4 regions of the Peribacillus sp. NPDC097225 genome follow, and region 1 is predicted to be linked to each of the others. Evidence: riboswitches for the same ligand, from Rfam matches in the RefSeq annotation. Region 1 holds a riboswitch; each other region holds the start of a gene.
The links. Region 1 has a riboswitch for S-adenosylmethionine ahead of ACIQXH_RS12355 (Fur-regulated basic protein FbpA). Riboswitches for the same ligand answer to the same signal wherever they lie in the genome.
Positions count from the first base shown of each region.

Region 2: it holds a riboswitch for S-adenosylmethionine, as region 1 does, so the genes downstream of both, ACIQXH_RS15465 (sugar ABC transporter substrate-binding protein) here and ACIQXH_RS12355 (Fur-regulated basic protein FbpA) in region 1, are expected to answer to the same signal.
Region 3: it holds a riboswitch for S-adenosylmethionine, as region 1 does, so the genes downstream of both, ACIQXH_RS11190 (methionine ABC transporter ATP-binding protein) here and ACIQXH_RS12355 (Fur-regulated basic protein FbpA) in region 1, are expected to answer to the same signal.
Region 4: it holds a riboswitch for S-adenosylmethionine, as region 1 does, so the genes downstream of both, mtnW (2,3-diketo-5-methylthiopentyl-1-phosphate enolase) here and ACIQXH_RS12355 (Fur-regulated basic protein FbpA) in region 1, are expected to answer to the same signal.

Region 1 is NZ_JBIWDJ010000003.1:449,838-454,041, forward strand. Features, by position in the region: gene thiD (bifunctional hydroxymethylpyrimidine kinase/phosphomethylpyrimidine kinase) at 1-19, opposite strand, end outside; gene thiW (energy coupling factor transporter S component ThiW) at 1-521, opposite strand, end outside; gene tenA (thiaminase II) at 522-1,211, opposite strand; TPP riboswitch at 1,317-1,409, opposite strand; TPP riboswitch at 1,478-1,583, opposite strand; SAM riboswitch class I at 1,888-1,991, shown strand; gene ACIQXH_RS12355 (Fur-regulated basic protein FbpA) at 2,090-2,353, shown strand; gene ACIQXH_RS12360 (aspartyl-phosphate phosphatase Spo0E family protein) at 2,580-2,756, shown strand; gene ACIQXH_RS12365 (GNAT family N-acetyltransferase) at 2,812-3,318, opposite strand; gene ACIQXH_RS12370 (DUF459 domain-containing protein) at 3,483-4,181, shown strand.
Region 2 is NZ_JBIWDJ010000005.1:90,406-94,609, reverse strand. Features, by position in the region: gene ACIQXH_RS15470 (sugar ABC transporter ATP-binding protein) at 1-918, opposite strand, end outside; gene ACIQXH_RS15465 (sugar ABC transporter substrate-binding protein) at 986-2,101, opposite strand; SAM riboswitch class I at 2,215-2,321, opposite strand; gene ACIQXH_RS15460 (GTP-binding protein) at 2,411-4,204, opposite strand, start outside.
Region 3 is NZ_JBIWDJ010000003.1:221,901-226,104, forward strand. Features, by position in the region: gene ACIQXH_RS11180 (MetQ/NlpA family ABC transporter substrate-binding protein) at 49-870, opposite strand; gene ACIQXH_RS11185 (methionine ABC transporter permease) at 921-1,589, opposite strand; gene ACIQXH_RS11190 (methionine ABC transporter ATP-binding protein) at 1,576-2,592, opposite strand; SAM riboswitch class I at 2,662-2,771, opposite strand; gene ACIQXH_RS11195 (MBL fold metallo-hydrolase) at 3,098-3,919, shown strand; cobalamin riboswitch at 4,011-4,204, shown strand, end outside.
Region 4 is NZ_JBIWDJ010000001.1:79,087-83,290, forward strand. Features, by position in the region: gene ACIQXH_RS00360 (2-hydroxy-3-keto-5-methylthiopentenyl-1-phosphate phosphatase) at 1-412, opposite strand, end outside; gene mtnW (2,3-diketo-5-methylthiopentyl-1-phosphate enolase) at 415-1,647, opposite strand; SAM riboswitch class I at 1,804-1,960, opposite strand; gene ACIQXH_RS00370 (pyridoxal phosphate-dependent aminotransferase) at 2,076-3,260, opposite strand; gene ACIQXH_RS00375 (carbon-nitrogen family hydrolase) at 3,361-4,143, shown strand.

The sequences.
Region 1 (4,204 bases):
TTGTTAGTGCCGTTTTCATAAAAAAACCCCTTCATATAATGATTTTTCAAAAGCACTTTTAATGAAATAAAGCCTAAGAGTGCGCCCGTTAAAGAACTAAGAAGAAAAGCTGGCAGAAAACCAAAAAGTGCCGCTTTTTTTCCCAATAATAAAAGCGCGATCGGATAACAGGCGATGGATCCGAGAATGCCTGTCCCCACTATTTCTCCCAAGCAGGCGTGTCCCATCCTTTTTGTTTTTTGGTAGAGGAAGGCCGCCAGCAGGGCACCAATCATGCTGCCCGGAAATGCAAAAATGGAACCTGTACCTGTCATGTTCCTGATAAGGGATACTAAAAAGGCCTGGGTCACAGCAAAAAGCGGCCCCAACATAACGGCTGTCATGACGTTGGTTACATGTTGAATAGGAAACACCTTCGCAAAACCAACAGGGATGTAAACGAATGAGCTAGTCAGGGTAGTGATGGCCGTGAACAAGCTAGTCAACGTCATTTTCCGTAACAAGTTACCAGTATCTAGCATTCAAAGAGGCCAATCCTGTTCGTTGTGAACCATGTCCCAAAATAAATATTCATATCGGGAGGTCATTAAAAAGTGTTTCTCTAATCTTTTCAATTCCCCCTCAGGCATATCTTCCGTCAGTTCGTCTAACAGCTTGGCCAACCATTTGTGCGCATCTGCGAATTCGGGGGATGCATACGATTGAATCCAAGCGATATAACGATTTGTTTCTAGTGCTGTACCATTTTGTTCTTTTAATATCGAGCCAATTTCATAGTAATCCCAGGCACAAGGAAGTAAGCAGGCAATAAGGTCGGCTAAAGTTCCATGATGGGCAGCATTGAGCATATAACCTGTATAGGCAAGGGTAATCGGAGTGGGTTCGGTATTTTCCAATTCCTCAGAACTAATTCCGAACTCCTTGCAGTAGCTCCTATGCAAATCCATTTCTACCTGTAGAGTCTCATTTAAAATACTCGCAAATTTGGTCATGATCTCAAGGTTAGTGGCCTTGATGGTCCCTAAGGCAAAAAGCTTGGCATAATCCATAAGATAGATATAGTCCTGCTTTAAGTAATAGGCGAATTTCTTTTCTGATAGTGTCCCGTCTCCAATTGCTTGAACGAAAGGATGAGTATGATTCTTTTTCCAAATTTCTTTTGAACGTTCGTGAAGTCTAGCACTGAAAGTTTTCATTTGGGTTTTCGTCATGATTTTTCCCCCTTATAATTCATTCACATACAAAGGAGGGGAGTGTCCAAAAATGAAGAACAGCCGCTTTCATATAGAAAGCGGCTGTTCTAGGAATGTACGAATCCCTTTTTCAACCTGCTTTCCTCCGCTGGTATGACCAGATCAGGTACAAAGGGTTTGATTCTCAGCCTATTAATGGCTCCCCTAGCAGTTTATTATTCAATTAAACGAAAACCCCGTTCCTGAAAACGGAACGGGGCAGATGGATGAAGTCAAATATACGACGACGATATCATCCACTTTCCTCCGCCGGCATCACCCGGATCAGGTTCAAAGGGTCCGGAACATCATTCCATCTCAGTCTTATAGAAGACTCCCCTAGTGGTATTTCGTATGTGATTATTGTCATCATATCAGATAAAAAGGAAAATGCAACCTTTGAATTCAATAGAATTTTATGAGTATTTTGTGGCGTGAAAGGGGTAGTAGGATAAAATCCCCATTGGCAAATGGAGCATACCTAACCCACGGTCAATTGGAGCGAAATATAGTTATTAGCAAAATAGGGATATGGGCTTACCTTGTGCTAAAAGAGCACACGGAAAAATAATATAAAAATTAAAAATTATTTGAATGTAATTGACTTATCCTTGCAAGTGGGATAAAATCATGTCAAAATCATTTATATTCTGTATTCTTATCCAGAGAGGTGGAGGGACTTGGCCCTATGAAACCTCGGCAACAGACCCATCGGGGAACTGTGCTTCTTCCAACAAGCAATCGCTTGGAAGATAAGAAGAGACGAACGGACCTCTGTCGACCTCTTCTTGGATTAGAAGGGGTTTTTATTTTTGTCAAATAGGGTTTAAGAATCCCGTACAACAGGTATATATATTTTGGCTTTAGCAAAGCCTATAAGATTAGGGGCATTATATGTGGAAAATATGAATAAAAGGAAAGGGGCCATTCATATGGCAGAGTTTTTCGAGAAAAAAGAACAGAGGAGAGCATTGTTGATAGAAGAACTATTATCAAATGGTGTATACAAAACCTCTGATGAAAAGCATCTCTATGATGCTCCATTAAAAGCTCTTGAAGATGAATATAAGATTGTTATAGATAAATCAGGTAATGAGTCACCTCCAGAGTGCATGACTTAGTTAACCTATAGTGAACAATCAAAGAGAAAAAGCATTTGCTGTGTAAAGGCAAATGCTTTTTCCCTTTGAACTGACATAAAAAGTACAAAATAGAAAAATATAATGGGTATTTTGTCACATTTCACTAGTGAAATAACATATTTAAAACATGTAAAATGATTGATTTCGCCTAGTGCTTTGGTTATGATAAAAATGTAAAATAATTGAAAAATAGGAAGTGATTATATTGAAGCCTCCTCATATAACAACAGTTGAAAAAATTGAAGAAAAACGAAAAGAAATGATTATGTTAGCAAAAAATTATGGTTTGACAAGCAGGATGACCATTCAAGCAAGTCAAGAGTTGGATTCTTTATTGAATGCGGTCACACATATAAAATTCCTGGGAGTTTGTCGCGAATAATCAGTACATCCCACTAGACCATTCAAATCCAGGCAATCGCCTTTTGCAATGGAAGTCATGTAGTTACACGTTTACCAAGAATGACCAAATCGCGTTCCACTCCATCGAGTTCTGCTATTTTCGGTAAATGCGCCCATTTTTCAAAACCAAATTTTGAAAAAAGCTTAATACTTGGTGCATTGTGTGCGAAAATAAATCCAAGAAGTGTCTTAATCCCTATCTTCGGACTCACCTCTATAGCCTTTTGGATTGAAAGTTGTCCAATTCCTTTCCCACGGAACTCCTCATCTATATAGATGCTAATTTCAGCGGTAAAATCATATGCGGGCCTACCATAAAAAGATTGAAAACTCATCCACCCAGCTGTTTTTCCATCATGTATGATCATATATAATGGCCGTTTGAGAATATGATGTTCCTCAAACCATTTGAGCCGTGATTCTACTGTAACTGGTTCTGTATCCGCAGTGACCATCCTCGAAGGTACTGTAGAATTGTAAATTTCAATAATTTTAGGCAAATCCTCAAATATTGCTTCCCTGAATTCTATAAACTCCTTCATCATTAAGCTCCAATCCATTTATTATGGCATTCCAATCACCTGAGTACAGGTGCATCATGCAATTTAAGTTTTTTATTAGATTATTCGAATGTTAGGCTTGTCCTCTTTTTGGGTATTTAAAAATAAAATACTTCCTAGTGAATACAAAAGGAGAAGCAAAACAAATGAAGAAAATCGTTGGCTTATTTTTTATTGTACTTGTTATTTGTTTAGTTGCCTATGCGTTTCAGGCAGTAGATGCGAAAAACGATCAAAGAGTCATGGCATTTGGAGATTCTTTGACTTATGGAAAGGGAGATAAAGAAGGGGAAGGATATATTGATGACTTGAAACATAAAACGAATGATTCCGATTCAGAAAAAGTCCAATTCTGGAATTATGGTATTAAAGGTCAGGAAACGGACGGTGTCATTAAACAGCTCGAAGATCTTGAGATTAACACAAAATTGGATAAGGCTGACACATTTATCGTCTATATCGGAATCAATGATTTAATTAACAGTAATGGTGGAAACTTAAAAAAAATCAATGATCAAAAGATAAATGATGAAAAGAAAGAGTATGTACAACATTTAGATAAAATTCTTTCTGAGCTTCTAAAGAAAAATAATAAAGCTGATATCTTGGTGATAGGGTTATATAACCCGAATAAAGACGACTTGAAATTAGAAAACCATATTAGTGATTATAATCATTCGATTCAAAAGATGGTGGACAAGGATAGTAGACTAAAGTATATCCCTACAAACGATTTATTCGAAAACAAAGATAAAAAAGCATACTTCAGTGATGAAATTCATCCAAATGAAGAAGGCTATCAGCTTATAACCAATCGAATCTTAGATAAATATGATTTTAAATAAGAACGATAAAAGGGCATGGAAAC
Region 2 (4,204 bases), on a different contig from region 1:
ATGACCGAAAAGCGTTTTACAAAGCTCCGTTTTCCCTGCCCCGACAAGGCCCGCTAAACCGACTATCTCACCGGCCCTCACATGAAGACTGACATCTTTGACTTTATCGGCATCCGACAGTCGGTTCACTTCAAACATCACCGCACCTATCTCGGCATTCACGACGGGAAACTGTTCTTCCATTGACTTTCCAAGCATCTGCTCAATCACTTCGTTTTGTGTGATATCACTGATTCTACTGCGCCTCACACTCTTCCCATTTCTCATGATTGTAATGTCCTCACACACTTCAAATATCTCGGGTAGACGATGAGAAATGAAAATAATGCCTACACCACGTTGCTTCAGCTCATTCACAATCCGGAATAGTTCCGTTGTTTCCGTATGGCTTAACGGAGCAGTCGGCTCATCAAGAATCAAGAATTTACATGCGGTTGAAACGGCCCTAGCTATCAAGACCATCTGCTTTTCGGCCAACGTAAGGTCCCTTACCAGTTTTTTCGAAGACACATGGATGTTCATTTCTTCCAAGATTTCCGTCGCTTTTCTATGTAATTCCTTCCACTTGATGATTTGTTTTCTCCCCATGTTCTGTACGGATTCATTCAGCATCACGTTCTCCGCAACCGTTAAATAAGGAATGAGGGCCGTATCCACTTCCTGATACACAATTTGAATGCCAGCTTCCTGTGCCGACTTTGGCGAACGGATATCCTGTACCTGGCCATTTAGAAAAATGTCGCCGGTATAATGGACATGAGCTCCTGATAAGACTTTCATTAGCGTCGATTTCCCTGCTCCATTTGCGCCGACCAATGCATGTGCTGTTCCCGACTGTACTGAAAAATCAACTTCACTAAGCGCTTTTACACCTGGAAACTCAATCGATATTTGTTTCATTTCTAGTTGAATGCCCATGTCCAATCCCTCCCATTAAACAGACACTCTCTTCAACTTGAAAGAGAGTGTCTACTGATTCTGATCGTTACTTCTTATAATGTTCTTTCAATACTTTCATCCAGTCTTCTTCAAATTCCGTTGATACTCCCCAGCCTTGAACAATGCCGGATAGATTGGTCATGTTGACAGCGTCCTTCGATGATTGAAGCTGTTTTTGAGATATCAATGATGCTTCTAAATCATAGGTTTGCGGCGTTTCTTCCCCCGCTAGTTTTTTCGCTAGCAGTCTCATATTCACTGCACCAATCAACTTCGGATCAACCGCTGCGGTATACGACCATGAGCTTCCTTTTGTTTGAATCTCCTGAAGGTCAGCATTGGACACGTCAATACCATAGATTTTCACTTCATCGCGCCCCGCTTCTTTTATCGCACGAGCTGCTCCGATAGCGAATGCATCCCAGGTTGCGAAAATTGCGTCTATTTTACCTTTTGGATACTTGTTCAACATCGCCGAGACGGCATTTTGCGTCTGGACCGAAGTATCTGAAGATGCCACTCCGAATCTTTCAATTTCATGAATGCCAGGATTTTCTTTCAGCTTTTCTTGATACACGGCATTTCTTCTCACCATAGGAGGGAAACCATCTACCCAAAGGTATGCAATGTTCGCTTCGCCTTTTTGCTCTTCAATCAATTTGTCAAAAGCAAGAGTTGCCAATGCTTCGTCATCTTGTGAGGTTACTGTTACCCCATCAATTTTCGTTAAATCGCCGATGGAATCGAATGTGACTACGCTTTTCCCTGCATCAACCAACTTTTGTACGTCATTCACTGTCGCTGCATCATCACCATGGGAAATGATATAGCCATCATAGTCTTCCTCCAGAGCCTGAGCGATGGCGTCATGGAATTTAGCCGTATCGCCATTGGCCGTAAAAGTATCTACTTGGAAGCCAAGTGCTTCTCCTTCTTCTTGCGCCCCTGCTAAGTATTGGGCAGTGTGATCATCGCCGCCAATTTTACGAATGACTTTAATTTTAGCTCCCTCGCCTTTCGCAAATCGCTCTGGAACATTTTCAAAAGATACCTTTTCCTCTTTTTTCGCTTCCCCTGTACTTTGTCCCGAAGAACACCCCGTCAAAAGCAACGCCGAAGCGATGACTGAAACGAAAGCTCCTTTTAAAATTGATCTTCCCATTTTAATTCCCCCTATTTTTTACATTATTCTTATCTGTTAGCTCGGCATAAACACAAAATAAAAACCTCTCTAAAATAGAGAGGTTTAATCAGCTGGTTTGCAGACTTATCCCTCTCTTATCTGTCAAAACATTTCTGTTTTGCAGGATTTAGCACCAATTCCTAATTGGAACGGTTGCTGGGCATCGTAGGGCCAGTCCCTCCGCCACTCTTGATAAGAGAATATAATGTGTTACGTTTCGTTATGGTAAGTACCACTTTATAGGGATATAGTCATTAAGTCAATAGTTTTTAGAATATTTTAAATGTTTTATTTTCCTTGCAGTTTCGCCAGGCGTCTTTTCTCGATTTTTTCAAGGCGTTCGAATTGGCGCAGTTTCACTTCGAACAGGGTAATCGGATCACGGTAGACTTCAGGATTTTGTCTCATATGTTCCAATGTAGCCTGCTGTTCTTTGATTTCGGCTTTCGTCTGTTCGATATTTTTTTCAAGGATGGAAAATGGACTGCGGTAGAACAGGGATATGTCACGTTCCAAGGATTTTTCGAACAATCCAAACTGAGTAAGGAATCTGTCACTGATCATATCGGCAACATCCTGGAAGTCTTCATTTTCCAAGAACTTCTTATATCGATTGTACATATTCGCTTTATTTTGCGGAATGGCACCAAATAGCTTCCCGGCTCCCTTAAGAATCAACTGAGATGGGGTCCTTCTTAGTAATATATTTACATTTTCTATCCGGATGCTGCTTGTCATCCGGTCCGCATCACGGCGCCAGTCATCCAAGACCCGGAAGTCCCCGGCCAGTACAATACGTTCTTCTTTGTATAGCTCATTGAAGCCTGCGCTCATCTCATCCATGAACTGTTGGCTTTGCGTGAATTCTAACTCAGATGTAGCAATCCAGTCTTGAAGCGAGCGGAAATACTGCGGCATGATTTTATCGGATATAAATGCCTGGATCCGATCGTTCATTTCCTGATTCAACTGTATATGCACTTGGCTAAAGTCACTATTCTCAGATAATGTTTTAGAGCAATCACGCAGTAATTCAGGAATTCGTGTGGAAAGCTGTTTTTTCACTTCTTCTTTTAATAAGCGATAAGATCTTGTAATGTTTTCGGTTTTTTCTTTTTCCAAATCAGTCAACTGATTCGTAGCGCCATTCAACTTCACTTCCATCTGTTCATTCCAAGAAATCGAATGCTCGCATTTCCGTTCATTCGCTGCCCGTTTTTCTAATAGATAGGATAAAGTTTTACGCGTGAAGGCAAGGAGCTTCTCCGCCCTCATTTCCTTCCAATTGCTATCTTGATAGTTTGCGTGAAGGAAGACGGCTAGATCCTGCAGTTGCTGTTTGCTGTCATAAAGCTTGGAGAAAGCAAATACCTTCGCGTTCGGGAAATAAGCATTCACCTTATCCCATGTTTCATCTTCCATCCTGACTGCCACTTGATCACTATAGATGGTATCCATTTTATTCAGCAAGAAATGAATAGGAAGTTTAGGGGCCATTTGTTGCATTTCCAATAGCAAATCACGTTCACTGCCCGTGAAAGGTGCCCGTGCATCCAGAACGAACATCACTCCATCGCTCTCCAGTAAGTAATTTTGGAAGTCAGGGTCTACGCTTTTCTCTCCATTAAATCCTGGAGTATCCAGTAGACGCAGGCGATTATTTCTCAAATAATCACTGATGAGTGTCACATCGACAATCGTTCCGCGTTGACGACGCGTTTCATCCAACTCCGTTAACTCTTCGACCATTTTACGATCTGTATCGGTAATTTCATAGATTTCCAGGTCATCGCCATCTTTAACGCTCACAAGAGATGAATGGTCTTCCGCTGCAATGCTTTCACCCGCTATCGATTGAATGAAGGATGTCTTGCCATTTCCTGCACTTCCAACAAGAAGCAGATTGAAATTGCTCATATCCTTAATTCCCTCAACCATCCATTTCAGCTTATTGCCGACTAATAGATCATTGCTCTCTGCCCATTGAATGATGGAGTGAATCAGTTTTTCGCCTGCTTCGAGACCGCCTCCCAATCTAGGGGATTTCGCTAACAGACTTTCTGCATCTTGAACAACAAGTGC
Region 3 (4,204 bases), 230 kb from region 1:
CAGTAAAGGCCTGCCCCAGACAGGAGCAGACCCATACTTGCTGTTTCCTTATTTCATCCAATCGGGTTTACCGAAGCCTTGGAACTTGTCATCAATCACCTTTTCAAATTCGGCACTTTCTACAACTGATTTGATATCTTTTGCAAATTGGGCGTCTTTATCCTTAGTGTTTACAGCCACGACATTGCGATACGTATCTGGCATGTTTTCTAAAGCAAGAGCATCTTGAAGGTCCATTTTGGCGGCAATCGCAAAATTACCAGGAACGGCCGATAGGTCAACACTGTCCGTTGCACGAGGTAATTGTGCCGATTCCAGTGGTTCGAATTGAATGTTCTTCGGATTCTTTGTTACATCTTTCTCAGATATTCTTAATGGGTCAACATCCGGATCCACTTCAATCAGGCCCTCATCCAATAAAACTTTAAGTGCACGGGAGAGGTTGACTGGGTCATTGGGAACGGCGATGGTCGCACCATCTTTAATATCGGCCAATGATTTGTATTCCGTGGAGTAAATGCCCATCGGTGCCGTTGGAACAATAATAAGGTCAGAGAGTTCTAAATCATGTTCCTTTGCGAAATTATCCATATACACTTTATGCTGAAAGAGGTTGGCATCGATCGAACCATTACCAAGTGATTTATTCGGCTGGATATAATCACTGAATTCGACGATGTCCACTTTGTAGCCAAGGTCTTCAAGTCCGGGTTGTATGGCCTCTATCACCATGTCGGCATAAGGGCCAGTCGTTGCCCCAATTTTTAATTCTTTTTTGTCCTCCGTTTTAGTTGTCGCATCGTCATTTCCGCAAGCTGACAACCCAAGGGCTAATGCACATATAGATAATAATGAAGTGATTTTTTTCACGAAAAATTCCTCCTTGTTTAATGTAGTGTCATCGTTAACATTCATGAATCTTATCGTTTGTTTACATAGTGAGAGGCCTTATCGCCTATCATTTGGATGATTTGGACAAGACAGATCAGAACGACCACCGTTGTGATCATGATCGTGTTGTCATAACGGTAATAGCCGAAACGAATCGCGAGGTCACCGATTCCTCCTCCGCCGATTGTTCCTGCCATAGCCGAGAAGCCGATGAGTGATATCGTCGTTAATGTCACGCCTTGGATGATTCCAGGCCTTGCTTCAGGAAGAAGCACATCCTTGATGATCATCCATGGGGAAGCGCCCACGGCAATCGCGGCTTCGATCACTCCCTTATCTATTTCTCTCAATGCAGATTCTACGATCCTAGCGAAAAAAGGTATGGCGGAGACTGATAGGGAAACGGAAGCCGCTAGCGGTCCAATCGTTGACCCGGTAAGGAATTCGGTTAAAGGAAGCAAAGCGACTAAAAGAATGATAAACGGAATCGAGCGGACTAGATTGACCACGAAACCGAGGGACCGATTCAACGTGATATGTTCAAAGAACAAATTCCTGGTCGTCGTAAACAGCAACACTCCTAGAGGCAGTCCAATCAGGAGGGCAACCGCAAGGGAAATTCCGACCATATAAATCGTTTCCAGAAAGGCTTTATTAAGGTCAGGCAAAATATTGATGATGGAATCAAGCAGTGACATGATTTAACACCTCCACGGATCGGGTCCGGCTTATTATGTATTCAAGGGCTACTTGCACTTCTTCAGGCTCACCAATCAATTCGATGATCAAGATTCCTAGAGGGACATCCTGGATATATTCAATTTTCCCGTGCAGGATATTCCCTCTGACAGAATAGTTTTGTAGAGTATCCGAGAGAATCGATTCACCAGCGGTTTGCCCTTCAAATTGTATTTTGATAATCGTTCCTTTGTTTTCCCTAATAAGGTGGGGAGGAAGTTCAAAATCCAATACGCTACTGATGAACTGCTTAGTCAGTTCTTGTTTGGGTTGTGAAAATATTTCATAAACAGGGCCATCTTCAATAATTCGTCCATCTTGCATGACGGAGACACGATGGCACAGTTCCTTGACCACTTCCATTTCATGGGTGATCAGCACGATGGTGATGCCCAGTTCTTTATTGATCTTTTTCAACAACTGTAAGATCGACTTCGTAGTGGTTGGATCAAGGGCTGATGTCGCTTCATCACATAATAGGACGGTAGGGTCATTCGCTAAGGCCCGTGCAATGCCTACCCGCTGTTTTTGTCCGCCACTGAGTTGAGCCGGATAAACATCTTTTTTATCCCGAAGGCCAACGATATCCAAAAGTTCCAGAACGCGGTTAGTAATGACCTCCTTTGGTTGATGGGCGGCTTTCAAGGCGAAGGAGATATTGTCAAAAACCGTTTTGGAACTGACTAGGGAAAAATGCTGAAATATCATGCCGATTTTCTGGCGTTGTTTGCGAAGCTCCTGGCTTGATAAGGTTGTTAAGTCGACGCCATCGATGATGATGCTACCATTGGTCGGACGCTCAAGAAGATTCAGACAGCGAATCAATGAACTCTTTCCCGCGCCGCTATACCCGACAATCCCATAAACCTCCCCCGTTTGAATGGTTAAAGATACATTATCCACTCCGATAACTCGGGTATTCTTCGAGATATATTCCTTTCGAACTGAACGAATTTCAATCATGATGCTATCCTCCTTATACATAAAAAAGCTACCTCTATCATTCAGAAAGAGGCAGCGAAATTATATCCCGTCTTATCTTTCAGAATGGTATTTCATTCTGCAGGAAGGGGCACCATTCCCGATGTGGGGCGGTTGCCGGACGTCATAGGGCCTGGTCCCTCAGTCACTCTTGATAAGTTAATTACTATTTTAGTATTTTATTATTTTTTTAATATAATCTATATTATTTGTTAAATACAGTAATGTCAATTATTTTTTGAATTTTATCAAGATTATGAATCAAACGATCTACTTGCCCAGATTATAGTGGCCATTTGCTAAGTTACACGGAACGTCCCGGATCTTACATGGCCTGTCTGCGTAAGAATATGGACTTTGATCACTCCCATCATTAGAAAAAATATTATACTTGTAAAAAGTATGGAGAGATAATACATTTATTGTAAGTGAATTAGAAAATAAAGGATGATGAGGTTTTCCAAAAAAATGATTGGAGTGGAAAGTCATGCTGGAAATGAAAACGATAAACGATGTGGTTTGCGTAAAAGGGACACCGGAAGGAAACAAATCAGGCATGAGCGTGAATGTGTTCTTAACCGATGGCATGTTAGTTGATACGGGGGCAAAAATCTTGTTGAAGGAACTTACTCCATTCTTTGAAACCGCTGATTATGATATGGTGGCGCTGACGCATTATCATGAAGACCATACGGGTGGGGCCGCATGGATACAGGAACATAGGAACGTCCCCATCTATATTCATCCGATGTCCCTCGATATTTGTGCAAAGGATGCCGAATATCCCGATTACCGCAGAGTTTTTTGGGGAGACAGGGATGCCTTCAAGGCAGAACCATTGGGAGGGGTCGTCCATTCACGCACTCAAACATGGGAGCCAATCTTTACACCAGGGCATTCGAGGGACCATATGGTTTACCTGAATCATAGTAATGGCATGCTGTTTTCGGGTGACCTGTTTGTAACGCCGAAAACAAAGCTCGTTTTAAGGGAGGAATCAATTCCGTTCATCATGGAATCCATCAAGAAACTGCTTCGGTATGATTTTGTAGAGGTCTTTTGCTGCCACGCCGGGTATGTCCCGAACGGGAAGGAAATGTTTGAAAGAAAGCTCAGCTACTTGGAAAATCTGCGCGGTGAAATTTTGCGTTTGCATGATCAAGGATTGGAAGTCCATGAAATTCAGCAAAACGTGTTGCCTAATCGGTATCCGCTTATCGAGATATCCGGTCATGAATGGGATTCGGAGCATATCATTACATCGATACTGAAAGAGAGTAGGTTGTATTCAGAGGAAAGGAAGAAATGATGAATAAGAGGATGGGGGATAGGGTCGAAGAACAAGGCGGGAGCCTCATTGTAATCCTAGTGAAAATTTGATACAGTTAAACTGAAAAATAGTATTTCGTCTAGAAATGGGTGCAGATAAGAACATGTAGCTTATCTGCTTAAAAGGGAAGTCGGTTAGAATCCGACGCTGTCCCGCAACTGTAAATGAGAGCGATTCGAAGGAATGCCACTGTCTTTTTTGCAAGAAAAGATGGGAAGGTTCGAAAAGCGATGATCATGAGCCAGGAGACCTGCCCGTTTTTAG
Region 4 (4,204 bases), on a different contig from region 1:
CACAAGTATGCGGCCACTCAATCATAATTTCTTCCTGACTGAAGTCGGCATGATTACAGTAGACATTCTCTACAGGTAAGAGGTCATTCAAAAGAGGTTCAACGAAAAAGTCCATTCCACCACTGACAATATAGAGAGGAATATCTGATTTTTTTGTAAATTCCACAAAATCACTGAACCCTTGGCGAATACCCGCTGTCTCCTTCACATATTGAATGATGTCCTCCTTTAAATCGCTATCCAGCAGGGAAAACATTTCCCCTACACCGTGGGAAATGCTGATTTTTTGCTGAAGAACACCATCTTTTAATGCCTCCCAGCCGGGCGGGGCAAACTTCTTCATGATTGAGATGATATTATCCGAGTTGGTGATCGTTCCATCAAAATCACAGAAAATGATCGGTTTGACCATGATTATAGCCCTCCCCATAGGGCCAGTGCTTTTTGAAGTTCCTCATCTTCCTCAGCCGCGATTGACAATGATTTTCCGGAAAGGACAGCTTCTACTGCGGAACGGAAGGCCTTAGCTCCGCCTTTTGCACCATCCGGATGACCATGGACGCCCCCACCAGCATTGATCACACTTTCTATCCCAAAATCCTTGATGAGATCTGGAACCATGCCAGGATGGATACCTGCCGATGGAACCGGGAAAGTCCTTTTCCAAGATGTTTCATTTCTCGTCAATCCTTCAGCAATCGCCAATGTCTCTGCTTTATCGAGTGCCACATTTCCGTATGGAGAGGGAAAGAGGGATAAATCTGCACCTGATATCCTCACCAGTTTTCCAAGGAGAAGCGGATAGCTGAGTCCATAAAATGAAGATGAAGCTAATGCTCCGCTATATGCCGGATGAGCCATGATCGGTAAGTTGATCCGGTCATTTTCGCGTAAAGCCTGTAGAACATCCAATCCATATGTATGAACATTAAATAACAAGGCATCTGCGCCGGCTTCGGCTGCCAGTTCAGCTTTATCCAATAGTTCTAGTGTTTTTCCTGACAGGTTCACAGCATATAAGGTTCGATGTCCCGTTGTCTCATAGATACCTTTCAAAATGGCCTTTCCGGTTTTGACTCTATCGATGAAAGGCGTCTGATCTTGGTCAAAAAGAATCTCATCGTCCTTGACAAGATCGACTCCTCCCAATGCCTGTTGCTCCAATTGTTCATTATGAAAGGCAAGGTCTCGACCTAACACACCTTTAAAAATACTCATCACTAGGGGGCGGTCAAACACATCAATTTTTTCCCTGATCCCACTAATTCCGAATCGAGGACCTGGAAAGGCTTTTTGAATATCGCCGACAAAGTCCAAATCCATCAATTTGATTTCCCCATCCAATGACAATTTACCGAATACTGTCGTCAAGATAGCCGGTAGATCATTAGAAAAATTACCTGCCGGGTAGGCAATCCTGATTGTTGAACGGTACACTTTTTGACCGAAATAGAGATTAACTCGCTCTTCTTCGGGAAGGGGTGTTACGGAAACTACCCTACCTTTATGTTTTTCCAGTTGCTGTTGCACCAAGTGAGGAAGTTCAGTCCATGTCCCTACAGTCAATCCTAACGCAATGCCTTCTGCTTTTTTCTCATGCTCTCCTTTGAAGTCATGAAGTAAATACGTAGCGATTATTTCGCTCATCTGATCACTCCCAATACGTAAAAGTCATTCTTAAAGTTGTCATTGTTGGTCTTTCCTTTAACAAGCTTCTAACCATCTGCGAACAAAGTTGCACTCCAATTCTCTGTTAAACATGTAAAAGCCCCTTCCTAAAGAAGAGGCTTTGAAAAAGCCATCTTCTTATCTCCCAGCTCTATAGCTGCAAGAATTAGCACCGTGCCTTACGGAATCAATAAATGATCCGGCGGTATTATCTCCGCCCCATTTCACAATGGTATTACAGTCGGTTGCTGGGCTTCATCGGGCTAGTCCCTCCACCTGCTCAAAATAAGAAAATGCTATTATATTTTCGTTTATGTATCTTAACTAAAAATTTAGAATTCTTTTTTATATTCTTTCACGCAATTCATACTTTGTCAATAGGTATAATGTTCAAACTATTCAATATCTCACTGATTTTCTTTGAATATATTCAATGTACGAATTCTTTCTACCGCTTCTTGGAGTCTGTCTTCTGAAGTGAGAAGTCCCACCCTGACGTATCCTTCACCAAATTCACCGAAACCATTTCCTGGTGCAACTGCTACATGGGCATGTGCCAGTAAATGATCTGCAAAGCTCGCTGAAGTATATCCTTCAGGGACCTTTAGCCAAGCAAAGAAGGAAGCATCTGGAGCCTGGACATCCCATCCAATGGATCGTAACCCTTCGATAAATACATTTCGTCGTCCTTCGTACATGTTCACGAGTTCCTTCACACACTCTTGTGAATCCAGTAAAGCGCATGCCGTGGCTTCTTGTATTGCGGGAAAAAGGCTGACGTAAAGATGATCCTGCAATAATTCAAGCGATTCGATGACACTCTGGTTGCCAACCGCAAAGCCAACCCTCCACCCCGCCATGTTATATGTTTTAGAAAGGGTGTAAATTTCTATCCCCACTTCTTTTGATCCTTCTGCTTGAAGGAAGCTTACCGGTTTTTTCCCATCGAACCCAATTGCACCATATGCGAAATCATGGACCACACATATCGAGTGTTCTTTTGCCATGGAAACCGTTTCTTCGAAGAATTCTGCTGACGCCGATGCTCCTGTGGGATTATTGGGATAATTCAAGAACATCATCTTCGCTTTGTCAAAAACCTCTTTATCTATTTCCTTATAATCGGGAAGAAAATCATTTTCTTCGGTCAAGGGCATAATTTCCGTTTTAGCTTGGGCTAACGCTACACCTGACAGGTAATCTGGATAGCCCGGATCAGGCACTAAAATTGTATCGCCTGGATTCAACAAGCATTGCGGTAATTCGACTAGACCAGCCTTTCCACCGAAAAGAATCGCCACTTCCGTTTTAGGATCTAGCTTGACGCCATATTCACGTTCATAAAAGAGGGCCGCAGCTTCTTTTAAATAGGGAAGCCCCCTAAAAGGAGAATATTTATGATTCATGGAATTTCCTGCTGCTGTCTGCAGGCTCTTCACGATATGTTCAGGAGTCGGTTGGTCTGGATTTCCCTGCCCAAGATTAATGACATCCTTGCCTTCTGATGTTATGTTATTAACTTTTTCGACTAAAGAAGCAAAAAACTGCTTTGGAAGCTCTTGAAGAAGTCTGGATTTTTCGAATTGCACCATCTTTGCACCTTCTCTGAAATTTCTTGAAATTATAGTCACAAATGATATATGTTTATCTTAATCTTGTAAAGTACTTTTTTACATATGGAGGTTTTAAATGATGAAATGGAAAATCGCCTGTTTACAAATGGACATTGCCTTTGGACAGCCAGATATAAATTTTCAGGTGGTAGAACAATGGATTGAAAAAGCTGTACAGTCTAAACCGGACATCGTCATGCTGCCGGAACTATGGACAACCGGCTATGACTTAACGAGATTACATGAAATTGCAGACGAAGAAGCAGAACAAACCATTACCTTTCTAAAAGCCCTTGCAACAAAACACCGAATTAACATAATCGGTGGCTCGATTGCAAAGAAAACTAAGGAAGGCATCTATAACACAATGCTCATCATCGATAAAGAAGGCAAACTGGTTAAAGAATATGATAAACTCCATCTGTTTCAATTGATGGATGAACACCATTACTTACAACCTGGCAAAAAAGACGGCTTATTCTCCCTCGATGAAAAGATTTGCGCCGGATTCATTTGCTATGATATCCGGTTTCCGGAATGGCAACGAGCCCATACGGTACGAGGTGCGGAGGTTATCTTCGTGACCGCCGAGTGGCCAAAGCCTAGGCTCCATCATTGGAGGGCACTGTTAATCAGCCGGGCAATCGAAAATCAAGCCTTCGTTGTGGCTGTGAATCGTTCCGGTTCTGACCGCAATAATCATTTTGCCGGACATTCCATCATCATCGACCCATGGGGAGAAATCATTTGTGAGGCTGGTGAAGAAAAAGAACTTCTACTCGGCACCCTTGACTTAGAAAAAGTAGGAGAAGCAAGAAATAAAATACCCGTTTTCGAAGATCGGCGGCCCGATTTTTATTAATTTCCCATTGACAAACTATTTGAAATATTGATATCATTCATTCAAGATTAATTTTCTGAAA